Regions from separate parts of the Herbaspirillum sp. CAH-3 genome, predicted to be linked through region 1. Evidence: predicted binding sites of a transcription regulator. Region 1 holds the regulator's gene; each other region holds the start of a gene.
What was found. Region 1 encodes FliA, which starts transcription of late flagellar genes. Its sites were predicted from a motif close to CTAAAGTTTNNNNNNNNNNNGCCGNTA; they were not measured.
Positions count from the first base shown of each region.

Region 2: a site for FliA is predicted at 2,526-2,552, ahead of FYB76_RS10220 (flagellin). Genes of this name have one in related genera too.
Region 3: a site for FliA is predicted at 1,812-1,838, ahead of motA (flagellar motor stator protein MotA). Genes of this name have one in related genera too.

Region 1 covers NZ_VSWE01000001.1:517,031-525,012, reverse strand. The annotation lists gene flgE (flagellar hook protein FlgE) at 1-245, opposite strand, end outside; gene FYB76_RS02630 (flagellar hook assembly protein FlgD) at 285-1,007, opposite strand; gene flgC (flagellar basal body rod protein FlgC) at 1,033-1,437, opposite strand; gene flgB (flagellar basal body rod protein FlgB) at 1,444-1,872, opposite strand; gene flgA (flagellar basal body P-ring formation chaperone FlgA) at 2,104-2,841, shown strand; gene flgM (flagellar biosynthesis anti-sigma factor FlgM) at 3,065-3,385, shown strand; gene FYB76_RS02605 (flagella synthesis protein FlgN) at 3,417-3,875, shown strand; gene FYB76_RS02600 (RNA polymerase sigma factor FliA) at 3,981-4,718, opposite strand; gene FYB76_RS02595 (antiactivator of flagellar biosynthesis FleN protein) at 4,724-5,527, opposite strand; gene flhF (flagellar biosynthesis protein FlhF) at 5,562-7,046, opposite strand; gene flhA (flagellar biosynthesis protein FlhA) at 7,043-7,982, opposite strand, start outside.
Region 2 covers NZ_VSWE01000006.1:308,316-316,297, forward strand. The annotation lists gene lexA (transcriptional repressor LexA) at 1-245, shown strand, start outside; gene FYB76_RS10215 (tetratricopeptide repeat protein) at 449-2,431, shown strand; gene FYB76_RS10220 (flagellin) at 2,755-3,843, shown strand; gene FYB76_RS10225 (flagellar protein FlaG) at 3,922-4,281, shown strand; gene fliD (flagellar filament capping protein FliD) at 4,510-6,579, shown strand; gene fliS (flagellar export chaperone FliS) at 6,608-7,066, shown strand; gene FYB76_RS10240 (flagellar protein FliT) at 7,072-7,401, shown strand; gene FYB76_RS10245 (flagellar hook-length control protein FliK) at 7,404-7,982, shown strand, end outside.
Region 3 covers NZ_VSWE01000007.1:96,769-104,750, reverse strand. The annotation lists gene motB (flagellar motor protein MotB) at 1-757, opposite strand, end outside; gene motA (flagellar motor stator protein MotA) at 837-1,697, opposite strand; gene FYB76_RS10610 (class I SAM-dependent methyltransferase) at 1,887-2,681, opposite strand; gene flhC (flagellar transcriptional regulator FlhC) at 2,778-3,392, opposite strand; gene flhD (flagellar transcriptional regulator FlhD) at 3,570-3,887, opposite strand; gene FYB76_RS10595 (cystathionine beta-lyase) at 4,582-5,778, opposite strand; gene FYB76_RS10590 (hypothetical protein) at 5,971-6,381, opposite strand; gene rimO (30S ribosomal protein S12 methylthiotransferase RimO) at 6,381-7,757, opposite strand; gene FYB76_RS10580 (FMN-dependent NADH-azoreductase) at 7,934-7,982, opposite strand, start outside.

The DNA of each region.
Region 1 (7,982 bases):
ATATCCAGCGGGTTGGCCGAAGAAGTGATGTTGCCCTGGGTGAACTGTTGCGCCACGTTGGCCACGGTCACGCCGATGCCCACCGGCGAATTGCCGGAGCGGTTCATGGAGTTGGCATACATGTCGGCAAACTGCGTCTGCGACTGCTTGAAACCCACCGTGCTGGCGTTGGACACGTTATTACCGATGACGTCCAGGCTCTTGGCTGCGCCGTTCAGTCCGCTCAGACCTTGCTGAAAACTCATGAGATATCCCCTTGTTCCGAATGTTGTCGGTAATGACGATTAAAGAATTTGCACCACGTCGGTCGGCTTGATGGTGCCGACATTGGTGACGTTGAGCTTGACGCCGTCCGACGCAGTCGAGACGCTGGAAACGGTACCGAACGACAAGGTCGACGCGGACACCGCAGTGCCATTGTTGGAGGCACTGACCGTGAAGGTGTAGTTGCCGTCGGCCACCTTGCCGCCGGTATCGTTGGAGCCATCCCAGATCACCGGCACCACGCCGGCCGCCTGGGTACCCAGGTCGGTGGTGTGGACCACGGCGCCGGTGGAATCCTTGATGGTAACCACCACCGAGGAGGCCGTTCCGGACAGGTTCACGCCGAACACCGCCTTCTGGCTGGTGGTTTCCTTGCCGTCGGCGTCTTTGGTCGTATCGCTGGTAAGCTGGATGCTGTTGCCCGGGGCCAGTACGCTGTGGCCGATCATGTTGGCCGTGGACAGCGCCTGCGAGGAATTGAGGTTGCTCATCAGCGTGGACAAGGAATTGTTCAGCTGGGAGATGCCCGAGACGGTCGAGAGCTGGGCCATCTGCGTGGTCAGCTGCGAGTTGTCCATCGGGTTGCTCGGATCCTGGTTCTTCATCTGCGCGATCAACAAGGTCAGGAAGCGGTTCTGGATCGCGTCCGGGCTGTTGTTGTCGAGGCTGGAAGAATTGCTGGTGGACGAGCTGCTGCTCGTACCATTCATTGCACTGAGCAGGTCATTGGAGACGATTGCCATGGTTCAGGTCCTGTTGACTGGCCGCTTATTGGCCGATGGTAAGGGTCTTGACGAGCATGGCCTTGGCCGTGTTCATCGTTTCCACGTTGGTCTGGTAAGAGCGCGAGGCCGAGATCATGTTGACCATTTCCTCGACCGGATTGACGTTGGGCATGGCCACGTAGCCATTGCCGTCGGCCATCGGATGCTTGGGGTCATAGACCAGCTTGGGCGGGGCCTGGTCCTCGACCACGGCCGCCACCTTCACACCGCTATCCTTGACGCTGCCCACCGGGATGGCTTCGAACACCACCTGCTTGGCCCGGTAGGGCGTGCCGTTGGGACTGGTCGCGCTGTCGGCGTTGGCGATGTTGCTGGCCGTGGCATTGAGGCGCTGGGACTGCGCGCTCATGGCCGAGCCCGCCACGTTGAAGATGTTGGAAAGAGACATGGTTTATCAACCCGGTTGGATGGCGTTCAACATGGCCTTGATCTGGCCGTTCACGGCGGTGACGCCGGCTTCATAACGGATGCCGTTGTCGACGAATTCATTGCGCTCCACATCCAGATCGACGGTATTGCCGTCCACGCTGCCCTGGGCCGGCGTGCGGTACTGCAGGGCCGTGCCGCCAATGCTGCCCGGCCCAGAGTCGGGCGCGGTGCCGGCCACGTGCGTGGCAGCGGTACGCTCCAGCTGCAGCGGCGGGATCGTGTTGGACTTGTTGTCCAGCGCATTCTTGAGCGCATCGGCAAAGTTGACGTCACGCGCCTTGTAGTTGGGCGTGTCCGCGTTGGCGATGTTGGACGCCAGCACCTGCTGGCGCTGGGCCCGCAGGTTCAGCGCCATCTCGTTGAAACGGAAATAATCGTCGAGCTTAGAGACCATCAGGTCCTCCGGAAGTACCGTCGCTGCGCCGCTCTCGCCTGCCGTTGCCGTGGCCGCTCGCGGACTGCGCCGATGATGGAATTACGTAGGCTTGATCATACGTTCGCACCACTAACTCTAAGGGGCGATAAAGAGAGAAAAGCCTCCCCTGTTTGCGCTTTTGACCTCGCGCGCGCGACGTACCATGGCTGCCAAGATTCGCCTATGCCCATCACGGGCAAGTTGCACAAAATGAAACACGTTTTCCGCGCCCTGCGCCGCACCTTCGCCGCCCTCGCCTTGCTGGGAGCGGGCTTGGGCGTGGTTGCGCCCGCCTTCTCCCAGAACGACCCCAACACGCCGCAAAAGCAGGACTTGCCAGCCTTGCAACAAGTGGCGGAGCAATTCCTCAAAGGCCAGACTTCCGGCCTGCCGGGCAGCGTCACGGTCACCGTCGATCCGGTGGATTCGCGCCTGACCCTGGCCGCCTGCCTGGAACCGCAAGCCTTCATGCCCAATGGCGGCCGCCTGTTCGGCCGCACCACGGTCGGCATCAAGTGCGTCGCGCCCTCCCCCTGGACCATCTATCTGCGCGCCAACGTTCAGGTGATCTCGGATTACCTGGTCGCGGCCGTCCCGCTGGCCCAGGGGCAAACCATCAGCGCCAGCGACATCACGCGTATTCGCGGTGACATGTCGGCCCTGCCCAGCGGGGTCATCACCGAGGAATCCCAGGTGGTCGGGCGCGTAGCCAACATGTCCCTGCGCGCCGGCACGCCGCTGCGCCTGGACGCCATCCGCAACCAGCGCGTGGTGCAGCAAGGCCAGGCGGTGCGGGTGGTGTCGATCGGCCCCGGCTTCCAGATTTCCACCGAGGCGCGCGCCCTGACCAATGCCAATGAAGGCCAGATGGCCCAGGCCCGGACGGCGGCCGGCCAGGTCGTCAGCGGCATCGCCAAGGCGGGTGGCATCCTGGAAATCAATTATTGAAGCGGGTACCGCCTGGCTATCGCGCTTTCTCTATTGATATGAAGCAATTTCCCACGGTGCGCGCTGGAGGCGGAACGCAGCGGCTCGCCCGGAGGGGAATGTGAAGAAATCTCCCGAAATCGGCGCATTTGAAGTGCGGGAATGTTAAAGTTTGCCCAGAACTGGTCGATAATCCATACGACAGGCGGGTGCGAAGCGCCCCCACCCTACAAGGAATACTGCCGTGAACGTTAACGACGCCCTCAAATCCGCTGCCCTCAACACCGAGCAGACGCAAACGCAGACCCGCAACAACGCCGCCACCGGCCCCGCCGCGGGCGACAGTGCGGCTGCCAAGGCTGCCACTTCCGACAGCGTGCGCTTGTCCAGCACCTATCAAGCGCTGGAAACCAAGGTCAATGGCGACAGCAGCGCCTTCAACAGCAAGAAAGTGGCCGAGATCAAGGCTGCCATTGCCAATGGCACCTTCCAGATCGATCCGGACAAGATCGCCGATGGCCTGATCGATACCGTCAAGAATCTCATCAGCGCCCGCCCGGCCTGATCGCCGTTCGCCTGCACCGAGGATCTTCCGCATGAATCCGGCCAGCCATCTCTCCCTGGAACACGCCGCCCTTTCGCGCCTGGTCGACAAGCTGAACCAGGAGCAAGCCTTGCTGACCGAGGCCACGGCTGAAGGCCTGACCGACATCATTTCCGAAAAAGCCAATATCGTGGCCGAGATGTCTACCCTGGCCGGCAACCGCCACGCGCTGCTGGGCAAGCTGGGTTACAGCGAAGATGAAGCCGGCATGCAAAAGTGGATGAATGAACACGCCAGCGAGGCCGACCGCGATATCTGGGCAGGCCTCTTCGAGCTGGCGCAGGATGCCAAGGAACTGAACCGCGTCAACGGCCTGTTGATCGGCAAGAAACTCTCCATCAACCAGAGTGCCCTGACCATCCTGCAAGGCAAGACCGGCACCGGCAATTTCTACGGCCCGGATGGCCAGAACAGCATCAAATCCTCCGGCCGGCGTCTGGGCGTGGTGTAAGGTTTCCCTGCACGCCTGCTGAGTTGCATCCGAACAACAAAAAGCCCGGCATTGCCGGGCTTTGTCGTTGCTGGGTCCGAAAATGCGCCCTGCGCGCAAGCATCGTCAGGCCACCCCGCTCCATGAATGTTCGCGCAGATAAGAGCGCATGCGCGAGATCGCCTGGCTGTGCAGCTGGCACACCCGGGATTCGGACACGCCCATGACGGCACCGATTTCCTTCAGGTTCATTTCCTGCTCGTAGTACAGGGCCATGAGCAGCTGCTCGCGCTCGGGCAAGGCCTTGATCGAATCCACCACCGCTTCCCGGAAACCGCCTTCGATCAGGCTCTGCAGCGGATCATCCTCGCCCTGGCCGGCCTGGTAGCGGTCCAGGAAGTGCTCATGGCCGCCATCGTCGTCGTGGAAATCCTCGTAATAGATCAACTGGTGGCCGCCGCAATCGGCGAGCAACGCCTGGTATTCGGTCAGGCTGATCTTCATGTGCTGGGCTACTTCCGCCTCCTGCGGCTGGCGGCCCAGCTGCTGCAGCAGGCTCTGCATGGCCTCTTCCACCTTGCGGGCATTCTGGCGGATGCTGCGCGGCAGCCAGTCGCTGCTGCGCAGTTCGTCCAGCATGGCGCCCCGGATACGCTGCACGGCATAGGTCTCGAACTGCGCGCCATGGGTTTCTTCGTAGCGGTTGACGGCGTCGAGCAGCCCCATCATGCCGGCCTGGATCAGGTCGTCCACCTCTACGCTGGGGGGCAGCTTGGCCTTGAGCTGATGCGCCAGTTTCTTGACCAGCGGCGCATGCTGCTCCAGCACGTCGTTCTTGCCCTTCTTTCCCTTGACGTTATACATGCACGTCACACTCCCAGACTGGCACCGTCGGTGGCCATGCCGTATGCGCTGCGCGCCGCATCCGGACCTTCCGTGAAGCGCTTGGACAAGCGCTGGAATGCCAGCGCGGCACCGGCGAAAGGAAACACGTCCATCACCGCCCGGCCCTGCCCGGTAGCGCGGCGAATATGATCGTCAGCCGGGATGGCGCCGATGAAATTCAACTGGGCGGCCAGATAACGGCTGGCCGCCTGGGCCATGTTGGCGTAGACGGTACGGGCTTCGGCTTCGGTGGCATCGTTGACGATGAGACTGAAGGGACGGCGGCCGATCCGGTCGCTCAGGCTCTTCAGGAGCACATAGGCGGATTTGATCGACGAGGCCGTGGTCGACACCTGGATCACGATCTCGCCCATTTCCATGGTCGGCACCGGCAGCGACAGGTCACGCGCCAGCACGCCATTGACCAGGGTGATCTCGGCCTGCTCGATGAGGCTGTCGAAGATCTCGGCCAGACGGCCTGCATGGGGATCGGTCGCCGACGGGACAGTGCGGCGAGCGATGCGCGCCATCGAAAAACCTTCCGGCAAGCGCCGCGTGGCTTCCACCATGGGGCGCTCCATGCGCGCCACTTCCTGCAGGGTCGCCACATCGTGACGCAAGCCGATACGGGTCAGCAAGCCGGTCGTGGCGACGTCGCCATCGACCACCAGCACACTGTGCTTGGCCTGGGACAAGGACGCTGCCAGATTGATGAGCATCGCACTCTTTTCCTCTTCTCCCAGCACGGAGAAGAAGGTGAACAGCCTGGGCACCGGGCGCTCCAGCATCCGGCGCAGGCCAGCTGCCTGGTCGATATCGTAACTAGCCAAAGCTCACCTCACGCAGTCCGCGGTCATTCATGGACATGGCAGTAGGTCCGATCACGCCCGGCAACTCACCCTCCTGGAATTCGAAAGGGGCAGTTTCGCGCTTCTGCTTGAAGGCACGATCGGCCAGGTAGAGCTTGTTGGCCACGTGCAGGTCTTCGGGCACGCGCTGGCCGTTGGCCACGTAATGCAGGTTGAGCTTGTGGCGGATCACCACGTCCAGCACGTTGCCGATGGTGGCGGCTTCGTCCAGCTTGGTGATGATGCAGCCGGCCAGGCCCGAACTCGAATAAGCATGCACCACTTCGTTCAAGGTACCGCCGGTGGCGGTGGCGTTCAGGCACAGCAGGCGCTTGATATCCACGCCGGCACCGGCCAGCATGGCGTCCTGCTCGGCCACCATCTGGTCGCGCTGGCCCACGCCGGCGGTATCGATCAGCACGGTGTGCTTGCCCTTCAACTCCTCCAGGGCGATGCGCAGGTCGGTCTCATCCTTGACCGAGTGCACCATCACGCCCAGGATCTTGCCGTAGATGCGCAGTTGTTCGTAGCCGCCGATACGGTAGCCATCGGTGGTGATCAAGGCCAGCTTGCCGGAGCCGTGGCGCATCACGCAACGTGCTGCCAGCTTGGCAGTGGTGGTGGTCTTGCCCACGCCGGTGGGGCCGACCAGGGCGAAGACGCCGCCGTTTTCCAGCAGTTCGTTTTCGTTGGCCAGGGTATTGAGGTTGCGTGCCAGCACCGACTTGACCCAGAACATGATGTCCTGCGACTTGGAGTTGGCCGGCAGGTTTTCGGTAATCAGGCGCGACAGGCTGGCCGAGAAACCGGCCGCCAGCATTTCTTTCAGGACGATGCCTTTGAGCGGATCGCGCTTTTGCGTGCCACCCCAGGAAATCTCGGCCAGCTGGGTTTCCAGCACGCCGCGCATGGAGCGGATCTCGCTCATGACTTCCGACAGGATTTCGTCGTAATCCTTGCCATCGAATTCAGGCAGGGCCGAACGCGGACGCATTTCCTGGTCGCCCGACTCCTGCGCCTGCTGTGCCGAGGCGGCACGGGCGGCATCCTGTTCCGCGCGGCGGCTGCGCCAGACACGGGCATCGCTGGCCGGGGCGGCTTCGGCTGCACGAACCGGTGCGCGGCCATGGGCCGGCTGGTCCAGCAAGGGCGCGTTCTCGGGACGCACCGCGCGGGCCGGCTGCTGGGCCAGCGGCGAGGACAACAGCGCCGGACGCTTGGCCTGCGCAGCCGGCGCGCCGGACTGCTGCTGCAAGGAAGCCGCCTGCACACGGCCGTTGGGGTCGCGCGCACCGGTCGGCGCCACCAGGGTGGTCATGTCCTCGTTGGCCATGGCCAGGATCTCCACCCCATCTGGAATATTGCGGTTGGAGAGAATGACGGCATCCGGGCCAAGCGCCTCGCGAACCTGGCGCCAGGCCTCGCGAGAAGAATTGGCGATAAATTTCTTGACGTTCATGCTTGCCCTCCAACTAGGCTGGTAACTTTAATCGTTTTCGACTCGGGTACTTCAGCGTGCGACAGCACGCGCAACTGCGGCATGGCGCGGCGCAGGAAGCGCGCCAGCAAGGTCCGCAGCGGTGCGCCGACCAGCAGCACGGGCGACAGGCCCATCTGTTCCTGGCGCTGCGCCGCCATTTCGGTCTGCTGCACCAGCGAATCGGCCAGGCCTGGCTCGATGCCGCCGGTGTCGCCGCTGGCCTGCAGTGCCTGCATGAGCAGGCGTTCGAGCTTGGAATCGAGCGCCATGACGGCCAGCTCGTTCTCGCCCGGGAAAATCTGTTGCACGATGGCACGGCCCAGCGCGATGCGGACAATCGCCGTCAGGTCGGTCGGATCCTGGATGCGGGCAGCGTGTTCGGCCAATGTTTCGATGATAGTGCGCATATCGCGGATATGCACGCCCTCCAGCAAGAGGTTCTGCAAGACCTTCTGCAGCGTACCCAGCGGCAGCATCTTGGGCACCAGGTCTTCCACCAGCTTGGGGGCTTCCTTGGCCAGGTGATCCAGCAGGCTTTGCACTTCCTGGCGTCCCAGCAGCTCGGCCGCGTGGGTGGTGATGAGGTGATTGAGGTGAGTCGCCACCACGGTACCGGCATCGACCACCGTATAACCCATGGTGGAAGCCTGTTCGCGCAGGCTGCTGTCGATCCACACGGCCGGCAGGCCGAAGGCAGGATCGGAGGTCATCATGCCCGGCAGCGGACCGGTCACCATGCCCGGATTGATGGCCAGGTACTGGCCGGCATGCGCCTCGCCATTGCCCACTTCCACACCCTTCAAGGTGATGCGGTAGGCCGAGGGCTTCAGTTCCAGGTTGTCGCGGATGTGAATCGGCGGCGAGAGGAAACCGACCTCCTGGGCGAACTTCTTGCGGATGCCCTTGATGCGCTTG
Region 2 (7,982 bases), on a different contig from region 1:
TGCGTGATGCCGGCATCCTCGACGGCGACCTGCTGGCGGTGCGCCGCGCGGACCAGGCGCGCAACGGCCAGATCGTGGTCGCCCGCCTGGCCGACGAAGTCACGGTCAAGCGCTATCAAAAGACCGGCAGCGTCATCACCCTCTTCCCTGAAAATCCGGAGTTCGAGCCCATCATCGTCAAGCCGGAAAACGACCAGTTCGCACTCGAAGGGTTGGCCGTGGGATTGCTGCGCAGCTGGAACTGATGACCAGCGGCGCAGCCGCCCGCACCTGTCGCGAACCTGCTCCGGCCGGACATTGATTGTCCGTTGCTGCATGAACCTCCGCCTAAAACGGAGGTTTTTTGCTTTCTATTCACCTCTTCACCGGTGACGCGTTGCGCATATCATGCCTGCTGGATAGCTATGCCCGGCGCAACCGATGCGCCCAACCAAGAGGATCTTTTTCGATGTCGACGCGCAAGAGCAGCAACAAGCACGGCAAACACATTCCGGCGCCCGCCGCCGCCAAGTCCAATCTGCAGGATCTGCTGGACGTTCGCAAATGCCTCGATCTGCTGGACAGCCGCAAGACGGACGAGGCCAAGACGATCTGCACGGCCGTGCTCGCCCGCGCCCCCAACCTGGTCTTCGCCAACCACGCGCGCGGACTCATCGCCATGCAGGAAGGCCAGTTCGCGCAAGCCGAACAATATCTGCGCAAGGCCATTGAGGCCGATCCCAACAATGCCGAATACCTGAGCAACCTGGCCGGCACGGTCCTGAGCCAGGATCGTATCGATGAATCCATTGCCATTTACGAGCGCGCCATCGCACTGGACAAGGAGAACCGGGCGGCCCGCATCGGCCTGGCCAATGCCCTGCACGAAAAGAACGACCCGGAAGCCTCGATCAAATACTTCGAGGACGCCGCCCGGCGCGAACCCAATGCGCCCGGCCCCCTGTCGCACCTGGGCCGGGCCCTGATCGACGCGCGACGTTTCGACGAGGCCGTCGCGACCATCCTGAAGTCGCTCGAATACCAGATCAATTTTGCACCCTCCCACACCGCCCTGGGCGAAGCATTCCACGCCATGGAGATGTACAAGGAAGCCGTTGAATCCCACAAGACAGCCATCCTGCTGGATCCGCAGGACACCTACGCCCACAACAAGATAGCCGACAGCTACCTGAAACTGAACAAGATCGACGAAGCCCATGAACACATGCTGCGCGTCATCGAAATCGCGCCCAAGGATCCCAATGGCTACGTCAAGCTCGGCTCGAGCTACTTCAACACGGGCGACCGCTTCGAGGATGCCATGCGCATGTTCAAGCAGGCCCTGGCACTGGATCCCAAGCACGCCATGACCTACAACAACATCGGCGCCATCCAGCACGATCACGGCGACTATGACGACGCGCTCGGCAACTTCCGCCAGGCCCTGGCCCTGCGCCCGAATTACCCGACCGCCAAGCACAACCTGGCACTGACCCTGCTGCTGCGCGGCGAATTCGAGGAAGGCTGGGAGTGCCACGAAAGCCGCCTGACCACCAAGGAACGCGCCCACGTCTATCGCTTGATCCACAAGTTGTTCGAGGTCATTCCCAAATGGGATGGCAAGTCTTCGCTGGCCGGCAAGCGCATCCTGCTGATGCACGAACAGGGCTTCGGCGACAGCATCCAGTTCCTGCGCTACGCCCGCCTGCTCATGGCGCAAGGCGCCAGCGTCGCGCTGCATGTGAAGAATCCTCTTTACCGCCTGTTCCAATCCTTCACTCCCCAGGTCACGCTGGTGCGCGAAAGCGACCCGCTGCCGCCCTGCGACTGCGCCTATGTTCTCATGAGCCTGCCCTATGCGATGCGTACGCACACGGTCGAGGATATCCCCCGCTATCCGGAGGGCTACCTCTCTGCCGATCCGGCACTGGCAGCAAACTGGAAACTGAAGATTTCCACATTGACAAGATCTGAGGAAAACCTGCGTGTCGGCATCGTCTGGGGCGGCAATCCGGAACACGGCAATGATCGCCATCGCTCGATCCCGCTGGAAAAGGTCAAGCAGCTCTTCGCGCTGCCCAAGGTCGAGTTCTATTCTTTACAAAAAGGCAAGCCGGCAGAAGGACTCAAGGAATTGCCATCTGAGTTGCCCGTCTTTGACCTGGGCAACGACTGCCAGGACTTTGCCGATACGGCTGCGGCGATCAGCAATCTTGACCTGGTTATCTGCGTCGATACCTCAGTGGCTCACTTGGCAGGCGCCCTCAATCACCCCACCTGGGTGCTGCTGCCGCACGTCCCGGACTGGCGCTGGCTCAATGATCGGGAGGACTCCCCTTGGTACCCCAGCATGCGCCTGTTCCGCCAGCCAGCGGTCAGCGATTGGGATTCCGTGCTGAAAAAACTTGGCGAGGAACTAACGATCCTGCAACAGAAAAAAGTCCAGGCCTGATCCCTTGCCGATCGCGCATTGGTCCTGCCAAACCGCCCTTGCCGGGCGGTTTTTGCTTTTTGGAACTTTTTTCTCGGCCGCAACAGCAATTTTCCTAAAGTTTTTGGAATTGCCGTCGAAAAAGGATTTGCTTGGAGTTTCAAAGCACGCAGTTTTAGTTCGGAAAGCCTTGAAAAAGATTTTTTGCAAATAGCCCTAAACTTTTTCCAAGACTGCCCGATAAAGCAATCAACAGAGGTTGAAACGCCTGGGGCTCATGGGTAGAAGACCAACGTTAGGCACTGAAACTCGGATCATCGGTCTCAAATCTTAGGAGAATTAACATGGCAGCAGTCATCAATACCAACATTCCGTCGCTCAATACGCAGCGGAACCTGAATTCCTCGCAGTCGTCGCTCAATACCTCGATCCAACGTCTGTCGTCCGGCCTGCGCGTCAACAGCGCCAAGGACGACGCCGCCGGCCTGGCTATCGCCGACCGCATGAACTCCCAGATCAAGGGTCTGGCAGTTGCACAACGTAACGCCAACGACGGTATCTCGATGGCGCAAACCGCTGAAGGCGCTCTGTCGACCGTCGGCGACAACCTGCAACGTATGCGTGAACTGGCTGTGCAAGCAGCCAACGGCACCAACAGCGCACAAGACCGCAAGACCCTCAACGACGAATACACCCAGCTGTCGCAGGAAGTGTTCCGCGTCCTGAACGGCACCAGCTTCAACGGCCAGAACCTGTTCACCGGTGTGGGCCAGGGCGCTTCGGCTGGTACCGGCTCCGACGCTACCAACGTGTCGGCTTCCCTGACCCTGTCGTTCCAGGTCGGTGCCAACGTGCAAGACAACAAGCTGAACGACCAGATCACCATCACCCTGGATGACCTGTCGAACAACTCGACCATCTCTACCGTCATCGGCACCAGCGCCAAGGGCCTGATCGGTCTGGGCGACACCAGCGGCGTGAGCACCGCGCAAGCGACCTACACCTCGGCCAAGGCTGCCCTGGACAACCTGTTCGCTACCGGTTCGTCCCTGTCCTCCTCGGCACTGGCTTCGTCGGCCGTGACCCTGCAAGCTGCCGTTGACAGCGCCAAGCTGTCCCTGGACCAGGCTGTTGCCAACCCGTCCGCCCAGAGCGATGCTCAGAAGGCCATCCAGAACCTGGACAAGGCCATCAGCCTGATCTCCTCCAAGCGTGCCGAGTTCGGTGCCGTGCAGAACCGCTTCAGCGCGGTCATCAGCAACCTGCAAGTGTCGAGCGAGAACATCACCGCGTCGCGCAGCCGTATCATGGATACCGACTACGCGCAGGAAACCGCGAACCTGACCCGTGCGCAGATCCTGCAGCAAGCTGGTACCGCGATGCTGTCGCAGGCCAACTCGGCGCCGCAGCAGGTCCTCTCGCTGTTGAAATAAGCCAGATAGCTAGGTAGGATGACGTGCGGGGGATAGACCTTATTCTCCGCACGTTCCTTTAAGGAAGGGAGTAGCACCATGTCGATTGCCCCACTTAATATCACTGCTGCTGGCGACTCCGGTACTGCATATGCAGCGCCGAAGACAGCCGAGAAGCCCGATCCCGTGGTATCGACGGTCGCACCGGCGGCCACCCCGGAAGCACGACGCGCCACCGATAGCGAACTCAACGATGCCGTGGGCAAGTTGAACGATTTCGCTGCCGCCAATGCTGCCGCGTTGAATTTCTCGAAGGACCAGGATACCGGCAAGACCATCATCAAGGTCGTCGATACGGCTACGGACACCGTGATTCGCCAGATTCCCAGCGAAGAAGCTGTCGCCATCGCCAAATCGATCGACAAGATGCAAGGCTTGCTGATCAAGGAAAAGGCTTGAGTTTCCCCTCGAGTCTGGTACGAACTGCAGTGGCTGAACACCCGCATGCGTCAATGCCCGCTCATTGCGCATGACGGATTCGGCTACCCCAGTTCATAACGGATTCAGATAGTTATTTCGCACAGCGTCCCCTCGCCCCAGACGCCGTACTTGAGAGCCCATCTCCTCTTGACCGCGCTGGACAACCGCACAGCGCTGTGCCTCACGCAAAGATTCAGGAGTTGAACCGTGGCCACTTCCACCGGCACCATTTCCACATCGGCAGGTCCGCTCGATGTCTCCACCCTGGTCAGTCAACTGATCTCGGCCGAAAGCCAGACGCAGCTGACTCCGCTGACCACCCAGGCCAGCAGCTACAACACCCTGATCTCTGCGTATGGCAGCCTCAAGAGCGCGCTGTCGAGCTATCAGTCCGCCATCAAAGCCCTGACCGCAGCCAGCTTCAGCTCCCAGAAGAGCTCGGTGAGCAATGCCGGTACCGGCAGCAACCTGACCACCGACCCCTTCACGGCCGACGTCAACAGTGACAACTCGACCAAGATCCTGGCGCAGAAACTGCAGTCGGCGGGCGTGAGCAGCGGCACGACCTACAACGCCGGCGATTCGATCGCCATCAAGGTCGGCACCAATTCCCCGACCTTCATCACCTTGCAGGCCAACTCGACCCTGGCCGGCGTGCGCGATGCGATCAATGCCTCCAAGGCCGGCGTGACTGCGTCCATTACCACCGATGGCAGCGGTGACCACCTGGTGCTGGAGTCGACCGCCGGCGGTACCGCCAACACCATCAAGGTCACGTCCAACAACAGCCTTTCCGCGTTCGCCTACGATCCGTCGAGCTCCACGCCGAGCACCATGACACAGATCCAGGCCCCGCGCGACGCCACCAAGGCGGCGTCGGGCACCTACTCGGTGGCGGTCTCGCAGTTGGCGCAGACGCAGAAGCTGAGCTCGGCCAGCATCGCGCCGGGCACCACTTTCGACAACGGCATCCTGGCCATCAAGACCGGCACCGGTTCGACTGCCATCATCCAGCCCGCCACCAACACCCTGGCCGGCGTGCGGGACGCCATCAACAGCAGCGATGCGGGCGTCAATGCCACCATCGTCAGCGACGGCACCAATGATCACCTGGTCATCACCGCCAAGGACAGCGGCGCGGCCAACACCATCAAGATCACCGGCACCGGCAACTATTCGGTCTTCAGCGCCGACCCGAGCGGGACCGTAATCTCGCCCAACGTCACCACCGGCCAGACTTACACTTCCGGCACGCTGAGCCTGAAGGTGGGTGACACCACGGTCGCCATCAACCCCACCGCCAACGGCAGCGGCAACATCGACCTGAACCAGGTCGTGAGCGCCATCAACGGCGCCAGCGCAGGCGTGACCGCCTCCATCAGCAATGACGGCAGCAACGACCACCTGGTCCTGACCCCGACTGGCAGCAGCGCCACGGCGGCAGTGTCGCTGACCGGCACCGGCGACTATTCGGGCCTCACCATGAGTGGCATGGGCCAATTGCTCAAGGCCCAGGATGCCAAGCTGTCCATCGATGGCGTGGCCGTCACCAGCACCAGCAACAAGGTCGAAAACGTCATCTCGGGGGTGACCCTGAACCTGGCCAAGGTCACCACCTCGGCGGACAACTTCACTCTCAACATCAGCAACGACACTTCCGGCATCAGCACCGCCGCCAACAGTTTCGTGACCGCCTACAACACGCTGGCCAAGGCAGTGGCGGGCATGACCGCGCAGACGCCCTCCACCACCCTGGGCCAGGCCAACACATCGGCGCCACTGGCCAGCGAGTCGTCGGTCCAGACCATCATGAACCAGCTGCGCAATACCCTGTTTGCCACCGTGGATGGCGGCAACGGCATCAGCAGCCTGTCCGATATCGGCATCAGCTTCCAGAAGGATGGCACCCTGGCGCTGGACGCCACCAAGCTGTCCACGGCGACCACCAACAATTTCGCCGGCATTGCCAATCTCTTCACTGGCACCGATCCGGATACGACCAACACTACATCGTCCAAAAATGGTATCGTCACCAAGTTGCAGACCTTGCTGACGAACCTGCTGAGCGATAGCGGCATCATCGCCTCCAAGACCAATGGTCTGCAGGCCAGCCTGAAGATCAACCAGGATCGCCAAAGCACGGTGCAGACGCGCTTGTCGAACCTGAAGGACGACTACACCAACCAGTTCAATCGTCTCAACACGACCCTGGCCAGCATGCAGTCCACGCAGAGCTACCTGACCCAGCAATTGGCCAGCCTGGCCAAGAGCAGTTGAAGCATCACCGCGAACATAGGAGAACGTCATGTTCGGAAGCATGAAGCGCGGGGCCAACGCCTACGCCAACATCGGGGTGGAAACCGGCGTGATCGCCGCAAGCCCCCACAAGCTCATCACCATGCTCTTCGACGGCGCATTGGTCGCTATCGCCCTGGGCAAGAAGTCCATGGGCGAAGGCAACATCAAGGACAAGGGTGAATCCATCACCAAGGCCATCCTGATCATCGACAACGGCCTGCGCGCCAGCCTGAACAAGGAAGTCGGCGGCGAACTGGCCCTGAACCTGGACTCCCTCTACGAATACATGAGCCGCCGGCTGTTCGAGGCCAATGCCACCAACAACCCGGCCATCCTGGACGAAATCCACGGTCTTCTCGATGACATCCGCTCGGCCTGGGAACAGATCGGCCCCAACGCCGCCCAATCGGCACCGCAGATGGCTTTCCTGCAAGACAACGCCCAACCCAGCTTTGCAAAGGCTTGACTGACATGACCGGTGATGACGTCATCGCCCTCTACGAGTCCATCTCGCAATTGACCGACGAGATGCGCTCGGCTGCCCGCGCCGGCGACTGGGACCTGCTGGCAGCGCTTGAAGCGCAGTGCGGTCAGCACATTGCCAGCCTGCGCAACAGCGAAGAAAACATCACCCTCTCCGAGCCGCTGCGCCATCGCAAGGTCGACATCATCAAGAAGATCCTGGAAGACGACCGCGACATCCGCAACCTCACCGAACCGGGATTGCGCAAGCTGTCGGCGCTCATCCAAAGCAACCAGACCGAACAGAAGCTCCTCAATACCTACGGCATGGGTAGTTGACCATGTTGCCGCGGGCCGATATCGCCAGCGCCGTCCAGCCCGTCAATCCAGTCGAAGCGGCCACTCCGGTCGTTTCGGTGGCCGATGCCAGGCAGGAAGCTTTCAGCCGCCTGGCCCAGATTGCCATCGGCCAGCAAATGTCGGGCCGCATCCTTTCCAACTTCAATGACGGCACCTTCCTGGTACGCATCGCCAATACGGCGGCGCGCATGGTGCTGCCCAATACCGCCAAGGTCGGCGACACGCTGACCCTGACGCTGGTTTCCAAGGATCCCCGCCCAACCTTCTCGGTCAACGAAGGCAGCATCCACCCTGATGAGGAGAGCGCCTCGGTGGCCTTGAGCACGGCTGGACGCGCCATGCAGAAGGACCTGAAGTCGCTGCAGTTCGTCACCCGGGATGACAGCGGTGCCGGCCAGATCGCGCAGAACGAGGACATCGCCGCCGACGCCCAGGCCAAAGGCGCGCGCCAGGGTCAGTCTGGCGCACCGTCCAGCACCACGACCACGCTCAGCCACGCCGGGCGCCTCATCGACACCTTGCTGCACGCGTCGCAACAAGGCGACATGGCCGACCATATC
Region 3 (7,982 bases), on a different contig from region 1:
ACAGGCCCACCACCCGCAGCACCTTCGATTCATCCATGCCGCCGGTAATGAGTTCGCGGCGCGAGGCATTGGCACGGTCAGCCGACAATTCCCAGTTGCTGTACCCCTTCTCGCCGCGCGAATAAGGCGTCGCATCGGTGTGGCCGGACAGGCTGATCTTGTTGGGCACATCGTTCAGGGTGCGGCCGATCTCGTGCAGGATTTCCTTGGTGTAGGGCTGCAACTGCGCACTGGCCAGGGCAAACATGGGACGGTTCTTTTCGTCCACGATCTGGATGCGCAGGCCTTCCGAAGTGATGTCGATCAACAGCTGGTTCTTGAACTGCTTCAAGGTCGGGTTGGAGTCGATGGCCTTTTCCAGGCGCGACTTCAGTTCCTCCAGGCGGGTGCGCTCGGCGCGCTCCAGCTCCTGCTGTGCCTGTTTCAGGTTCTGCTTGCGCGAGACCACATCGTTCTCGCCCTTGCGCAGCTGGCCGTCCTGGCGGGTCAAGTCCTTGCCGCCGCCGGGCAGCACCGTGTTGGCGTCACCACTGCCGGAACCACCGGCCATGGCCACCTTCAGCGGCGTCTTGAAGTATTCGGCGATACCATTCAGGTCGCCCTTGGCGGTCGAACCCAGCAGCCACATCAGCAGGAAGAAGGCCATCATCGCGGTCACGAAGTCGGCATAGGCAATCTTCCAGGCGCCACCGTGGTGACCCCCGCCGCCTTTCTTGATCCGCTTGACGATAATGGGACGTAGACCTTCGTCGGCCATGCCTGTGCTCCTGCTTCAATACTGATGTCTGTGTGAATCGCCCTGCCTGCCGGCCTCCCCGGGCCGGCCTGCCGACCGCTTACTTGCCCTTGGCCTGCTTGACGTGCTCTTCCAGTTCAAGGAAGGTCGGACGTTCGGTCGAGAACAGGACCTTGCGGCCGAATTCGATCGACAGTGCCGGGGCATAGCCATTGAGGCTGGCCAGCAGCGTCACCTTCACGCACTGGTAGATCTTGGTCGATTCGTGCAGCTTCTGTTCCAGCAAGCTCGAGAGCGGGCCCACGAAACCGTAGGCCAGCAGGATACCGAGGAAGGTACCGACCAGCGCGTGCGCGATCAGCATACCCAGCTCGGAGGGCGGGATGCCCACCGATTCCATGGTGTGCACCACGCCCATCACCGCTGCCACGATACCGAAAGCCGGCATGCCGTCGCCCAGCTTGGCGATGCAGTGCACCGGAATCTCGCCCTCGTGGTGATGGGTCTCGATTTCGTTGTCCATCAGGTTTTCGATCTGGAACGCATCCATGTTGCCCGAGACCATCAGGCGCAGGTAGTCGGTCATGAATTCGATCAGGTGATGGTCCGCCAGCACGCCCGGATACTTGCTGAAGATGGGGCTGCTTTCCGGCTCTTCGATGTCGCCTTCGATCGACATCAAACCCTCTTTACGGGATTTGGTGAGGATCTCGAAGAGCAGTGCCATCAGCTCCATGTACAGCGCCTTGGTGTAGGTGCTGCCCTTGAAGACCGTAGGCAAGGCCTTCATGGTGGCCTTGATCGCCTTGTTGTTGTTACCGACCAGGAAAGCGCCCAGCGCGGCGCCGCCGATCATGAGCAGTTCGAGTGGCTGGAACAGTGCCCCCAGGTGGCCGCCCGACAGGGCAAAGCCGCCGAAGACGGACCCCATGACCACGATATATCCAATGATGACTAGCAAGTGCCTACTCCCGTCCCTGTGGCGTTGAGTGTATTTTCACGTTCGTCAGATTACAGGTATTCCAGTCAAGCAAATGGGGGAATACATATCCGAAAAACGCCCTTCCTTTTCGATTTACGGCTGAATTGGCGCAAACTTGATACGTCGCGTCTCGCAGCCCCTGTAAAGGCTCTCCTTGCTTGCGCACCCTCACATGCGCCACCCATGCAGCACCCTGCCCCCGTCCTCCGGCTCGACCACCACATCCGGGGTGGTCCCGTGGATATGGAATTCGTAGCTCAGAAGCAGCGTTCCCGGCTTCATCTCGGCGCGCGCCTTGTGCCACAGCGCCTCCATCGCCGCTGGCGACAGGTAGGCAAACACCACGTCATAGTTGCCGAAATCGAGCAGCAGGTAGTCGCCGCGTACAAAGCGGCAGCGATTGCCCGCCAGCGCCGCCCTGACCCGGCTTACCAGCCATGGCAGGGGTGCAATCTCGATACCGGTGAATTCACTGTCGGGCCGGCGGCGCGACAGGTCCAGCACGGCACCGCCCAGGCCGCTGCCGATATCCATGAAGCGGATCGGCCGCCCCTCTGGCAGCAGTCCGGCCACCGCATCCCAGGCAGTCTGCCCGGAAGGATAGAACGGCACCTGGCTGCGAAAGGTCGACCAGAACAGCACCAGCATGAACAGGAACACCGCCAGGAACACCCACGACGGCAGGTGCAGCTGGCCCGCGCCCAATGCAGCCACCGGGAATACCAGCAGGATCAGCCACCACCACGCCGCCATGCGGCGCAGGCGCGCCAGCAGGGCGGCCAAGACACCATGCAGCAAGGAAGTCTGGAGGGGGGAAAGAGGCGCCAGGCCTGCGCGCTGGAGCAGCACATCGGCCACATTGGCACCGACCAGGCCCAGCACGAACAGCAACAGGGCCTGGATGGCCGGCGCCTGCCACAGGGGCCTGCGCCCGGCGCCGGGGTGATTCTCAGGTTCGGACATCGAGGCAATCGGCCTTATTCTTTTTTGGTTGAACACCCTGGCCCATTACCGCCCTGCTGCTCGCACGCAGCAAGGCACTGGTGCATCCCTGCTGGCTCAGGCCACCGCGGCCAGCACCGGTTCGGCAGCCAGGGGCGCGGAAGCGGCGACCGGCAGCGCGCCTTCGACCAGACCCATGATGACCGCATCCTTGGCCTTCTTGGTCTTGCCGGCACGCGACGGCATGTGGCACAGCCCGCACAGGTAGTCCTGGTGCAAGTCCAGGCGATGCACCACGAAGTGGCCATGGCACTTGCAGCAAGGCGTGGTCATGAGCATCTTGCTTTCGAAGAAGCGCACCAGCGTCCAGGCACGGGTCAGCGAGAGCACGGGCTCACCGGCATCGTTGTAGCCGACTTGCTCCAGATACAGCTTGTAGGCCTTCATCACTGCCTCGATGCCACTGATGCGGGCATGCTCCACCAGATAGCGGTGGATGTTGATGAACAGCGACGAATGGATATTGGGCTGCCAGGTGATGAACCAGTCCGTCGAGAACGGCAGCATGCCCTTGGGCGGCGAGACGCCCTTCAATTCCTTGTACAGCTTCAGCAGGCGCTCACGCGACAGCGAAGTTTCCGATTCCAGCAACTGGAGGCGCGCCCCCAGGTTGATCAGTTCAATGGCCAGCTGAATTTCCTGCGCCTCTGTGACAACGCTCTTCTTAGCCATGGTGCTACCCCCCGGTGATTTCGTAATAAAACTGCCTGACCCCAATTCGCCGACCTTGGGCGGGCGAACTTTCAGGCATGAATGCAAGACTCAAACTGAATAACTGTGTAGAACGTCTTCCCCTCCGGCGCGTTGACTGTCCCTGGCCACGCCGGCCATGCTTTTTGTCTTGTTGTTTTACGAAATTTGTTCGCCGGGCTGACACGCCATCAGGATGGCCGCGTGTGACTGCGCCAGGCTCTTGTCCTTGTTGTAGTTGGTCAGCATGCCGAGGATGGCGCCGTCGTCGAAACGGAAACGGGTCAACATCATGTTGGTCGCCGCCAGTTTCATGATCTGCACGTTGGACAGGCCTTCGATCAGATCGGCGATTTCGGCGCTGATGCCCAGACGGAAGATTGCGGTCGGTTTGTCCGAACGGATCATTTGCTGCGCCAGCATGAGATAGCTCAGGTTGGCATCGCGGATCTCCGCCATCATGTCGTTGGTATTCATTTGCACCCCACCTCGGTAAGAACTTCCTACGGCTCACCCGGCGCAATGCTGCGTCGAGCTGCTTACAATCGCTTACATTTACTTGACTGCAAGCCAATTCTGAGGGGGGGCGGACAGGCGGGAAATTAGACTTGGTCGGTATTTTTCGACAGAAACGGACCGGAGCATCTTGTAGGAGTCTGTCCTACAGCGAGGGAGGATATTGATGAACTTTCATGTGCTGTGCGAGGAAGACTGAGCAGGCTCGCGACTTTCAGCGACAATCAGGAATTTCCCGATCAAAAGCTTTCTTGGTTGAAATGACAAAACAAAGTTGTCACACAAGAAACAAAATAAATTGTAAATCTTCGAGGTTTTCTCTTCGAATGTTGCTGGGGGACGACTAGCTCATCCAGATTTTTCATGAGACTGCTGAGTTCAACTGTAGTTTCCTTCAGCAGGTCGATGAAGAAAACTTGCAAGGATTTACGCAAGCTGAAGACTTTTGCGCAACGTCCTCACATCGAACCTGAAGATGTGCAACCCCGTATCGAGAATTACTACCATTTTATGACGCGCCTGGAGGTCTCAAATCGATAAACAGATGCGACATTTACCTTTATTCAATTTCTTGCGTGCAAACTGAGCAATGGGATGCGCAGCCCCCCCCTGCCCGCCTGCTGCGCGCTGACGTGGCACCAGGCGGGAGAGCGGCTTACAGCTTGCCCAGCGCCTGCTCGATATCGGCAATGAGGTCGGCGGGCGCTTCCAGCCCGATGTTGAAGCGCACCAGCACGCCTTCACGCTGCCACTGGCGGCGCATGCCACGCATGCGGTAGGGCACGCAGAGGCTATGCGCCCCGCCCCAGCTGTAGCCGATCTTGAAGAGCTGCAGGCTGTCGACGAAGCGGTCGGTCTGCTCTTCGCTGTAACGGGAATCGAAAATGACCGAGAACAAACCGCCCGCGCCCGTGAAGTCACGCTTCCAGTGGGCGTGCCCGGGGCAATCCTCAAAGGCCGGGTGCAGCACCGCCACGATTTCCGGGCGCTGCTTGAGCCAGGCCGCGACCTTGCGCGCGGCCGCGTCGTGGGCCTCGAAACGCAGGCGCATCGAGGACAGGCTGCGCAAGACCATGTAGACGTCATCCATGCCCACGCCGAAGCCCAGGCGCATGTGGGCCAGTTCCAGCTTCTCGTTGAGCGCCTGGTCGCGCACGATGACCGCGCCCATGAGCACATCCGAGCCGCCGGACTGGTACTTGGTGACCGCTTGCATGACGATGTCGACGCCGTGCTCGAAGGCCTTGAAGGCGATGCCGGCGGCCCAGGTATTGTCGATGGCCACCAGCACGCCCTTCTCATGGGCGGCGCGGCACAGGGCCGGGATATCGGGCACTTCCATGGACACCGAGCCCGGCGCCTCTGTCCACACCAGGCGGGTATTGGGCTGGATCAGGTCGGCCAGGCCGGCACCGATCATCGGATCATAGAAGCGTGCGGTGATCTGGAAATCGCGCTCCAGCCACTGGCCCAGGTCTTTGCTGGGGCCATACACGTTATCCGGCAGCAGCACATCGTCGCCGCTTTTCAAGAAGGCGAAGTTGACCATGGCGATGGCGGCCAGGCCACTGGGCGTGACCCGGCAATAGGTACCCCCCTCGATCTCGGCCAGCCGCGCTTCCAGCACGAAGCTGGTCGGGGTGCCGTGCAAACCGTAGGTGTAGCCCAGCTTTTCGCGCCAGTCGCGCGAACGCATGGCGGCCACGTTGGGAAAGAGCACGGTAGAGGCATGATGGATGCCGACCGGGAAGGCTTCAAACCCCTCCGGGGCGCGGTAGCTGCTGTGGACCAGTGCGGTCTGGGGGTCGAGCGGGAGAGAGGATGCGGGGGACGTTGCTTTGGAATCGGACACGGATCTGCCTCTGGAAACGATGGCGCCCCAGGGACGGGGCGCAAAGGTCTCACTATACGCGCAGCTTGTTCACATCGAAAGCAACAGAAGCGGCCGGATGGCCCGTGAAATGGCGACAATGGCGTAACAGCATGAAGCCTGTTTCATATCGCCTGTCAGCGCCGTCGTTTGGCCTTCGCGGCCTGCCGGCGCTCAGGGCAACTGCAAGGCAAAGGGCTTGCTGATGCTGCCATCGGCGCTGGACCAGGTCCCGGTGATGGACTGGCCCTGGCGGTGCCCTTCCCATTGACCGGAGACATCCTTGCCGTTGATCGATTCTTCCATCAACAGGTCATCGCCCTCGACCTCGCCGGCCACCAGGATTTCGGGTGAGCCGCCGAAGAAGAAGTAGCGCCCTTCGAGACCGTCCTCATTCTTCTTGGGCTGCAACGAGAGCTGGATGTCGCGCCCGTCGATCTGGCCGCGCAGCACCAGGGCGTGGGTCATCAGGGTCTTCTGCAGGGAACCTTCAGGCGCATTGGCGGCGGGGCCGGCGGTGGCCGCCCGCGCCGGCGTGAGCACGCTGGCACAGCACAGCACCAGCGCCGTCAGGAGCGAGCGCATCACTCAGCTGCGCCCCACAGGTCGTGGGCATCGGCGGCGGTGATGCGCACGTCGACGAACTGGCCCACTTCCAGCTTGCGATGGGGTTCGAACGGCGGCTTGACGTAGACCACGCCATCGATCTCCGGTGCATCCGAATAGGTGCGGCCGGTGCCGCCATTGCGGTCCACTTCATCGATGAGCACGCGCAGGGTCTTGCCGACCTTGGCTTGCAGGCGCTTCTTGGAGATTTCTTCCTGCAACTGCATGACGCGACCACGGCGTTCTTCGCGCACTTCTTCCGGCACCGGATTGGCGATCTCGTTGGCGGTCGCACCTTCCACCGGGGAATAGGCGAAGCAGCCCAGGCGATCGATCTCGGCTTCCTTCAGGAAGTCCAGCAGGTACTCGAATTCAGCCTCGGTCTCGCCGGGGAAGCCGGCGATGAAGGTGGAGCGGATCGTGATGTCCGGGCACAGGGCGCGCCAGGCCTGGATGCGCTCGATGTTCTTCTCGCCATTGGCGGGGCGTTTCATGCGCTTGAGCACGTCCGGATGGGCATGCTGCAGCGGCACGTCCAGGTAGGGCAGGATCTTGCCTTCGGCCATCAGCGGAATGATCTGGTCCACGTGCGGGTACGGATACACATAGTGCAGGCGCACCCAGGCGCCATACTGCTGGGCCAGTTCGCCCAGGGCACCGACCAGCTGGGTCATGTGGGTCTTGATCGGCTTGCCGTTCCAGAAACCGGTACGGAACTTCACATCCACGCCATAGGCGCTGGTGTCCTGGGAGATCACCAGCAATTCCTTGACGCCGGCCTTGAAGAGGTTTTCGGCCTCCAGCATGACGTCGGCGATGGGACGCGAGACCAGGTCGCCGCGCATGGAGGGGATGATGCAGAAGCTGCAGCGATGGTTGCAGCCTTCAGAAATCTTCAGGTAGGCGAAATGCTTGGGGGTCAGCTTGACACCCTGCGGCGGCACCAGGTCGATGAAAGGGGCATGCGGCTTGGGCAGGTGCTTGTGCACGGCCTGCATGACTTCGCCCACGGCGTGGGGGCCGGTCACTTCGAGGACCTTGGGGTGGATCTTCTGGATGATGTCGTCGCCGTCAGCATCCTTCTTGGCGCCCAGGCAACCGGTGACGATGACCTTGCCGTTTTCGTTCAGGGCTTCACCGATGGCATCCAGCGACTCCTGCACGGCGGCGTCGATGAAGCCGCAGGTATTGACGATCACCAGGTCGGCGCCGTCGTAGGACTTGGCGGTATCGTAGCCTTCGGCGCGCAGCTGGGTCAGGATCTGTTCGGAATCGACCAGTGCCTTGGGGCAGCCGAGGGAGACGAAGCCGACCTTGGGCAAGGCCGGGGTGGCGGGAGAAGACGGGTTGGACATGGCAGAAGGCTCAGTGAGACGGGCCGCAAACGGCCGAAAATACGGGAAAAAGCGAAAAATGCTTTAAAAATCAGGGCGCTATTGTACATCGTCCGCTTCCCGGCGCTCGAATTTGCCTATTTCTGTCCTGTCTTGACGGCAATCGGTGCGGTCTCATTCGTGGAGCTGCTTCAGGATCAGAAGCGGGAGGCGATGCCGGCCACCTGCTGCTCCACCTGTTGCCGG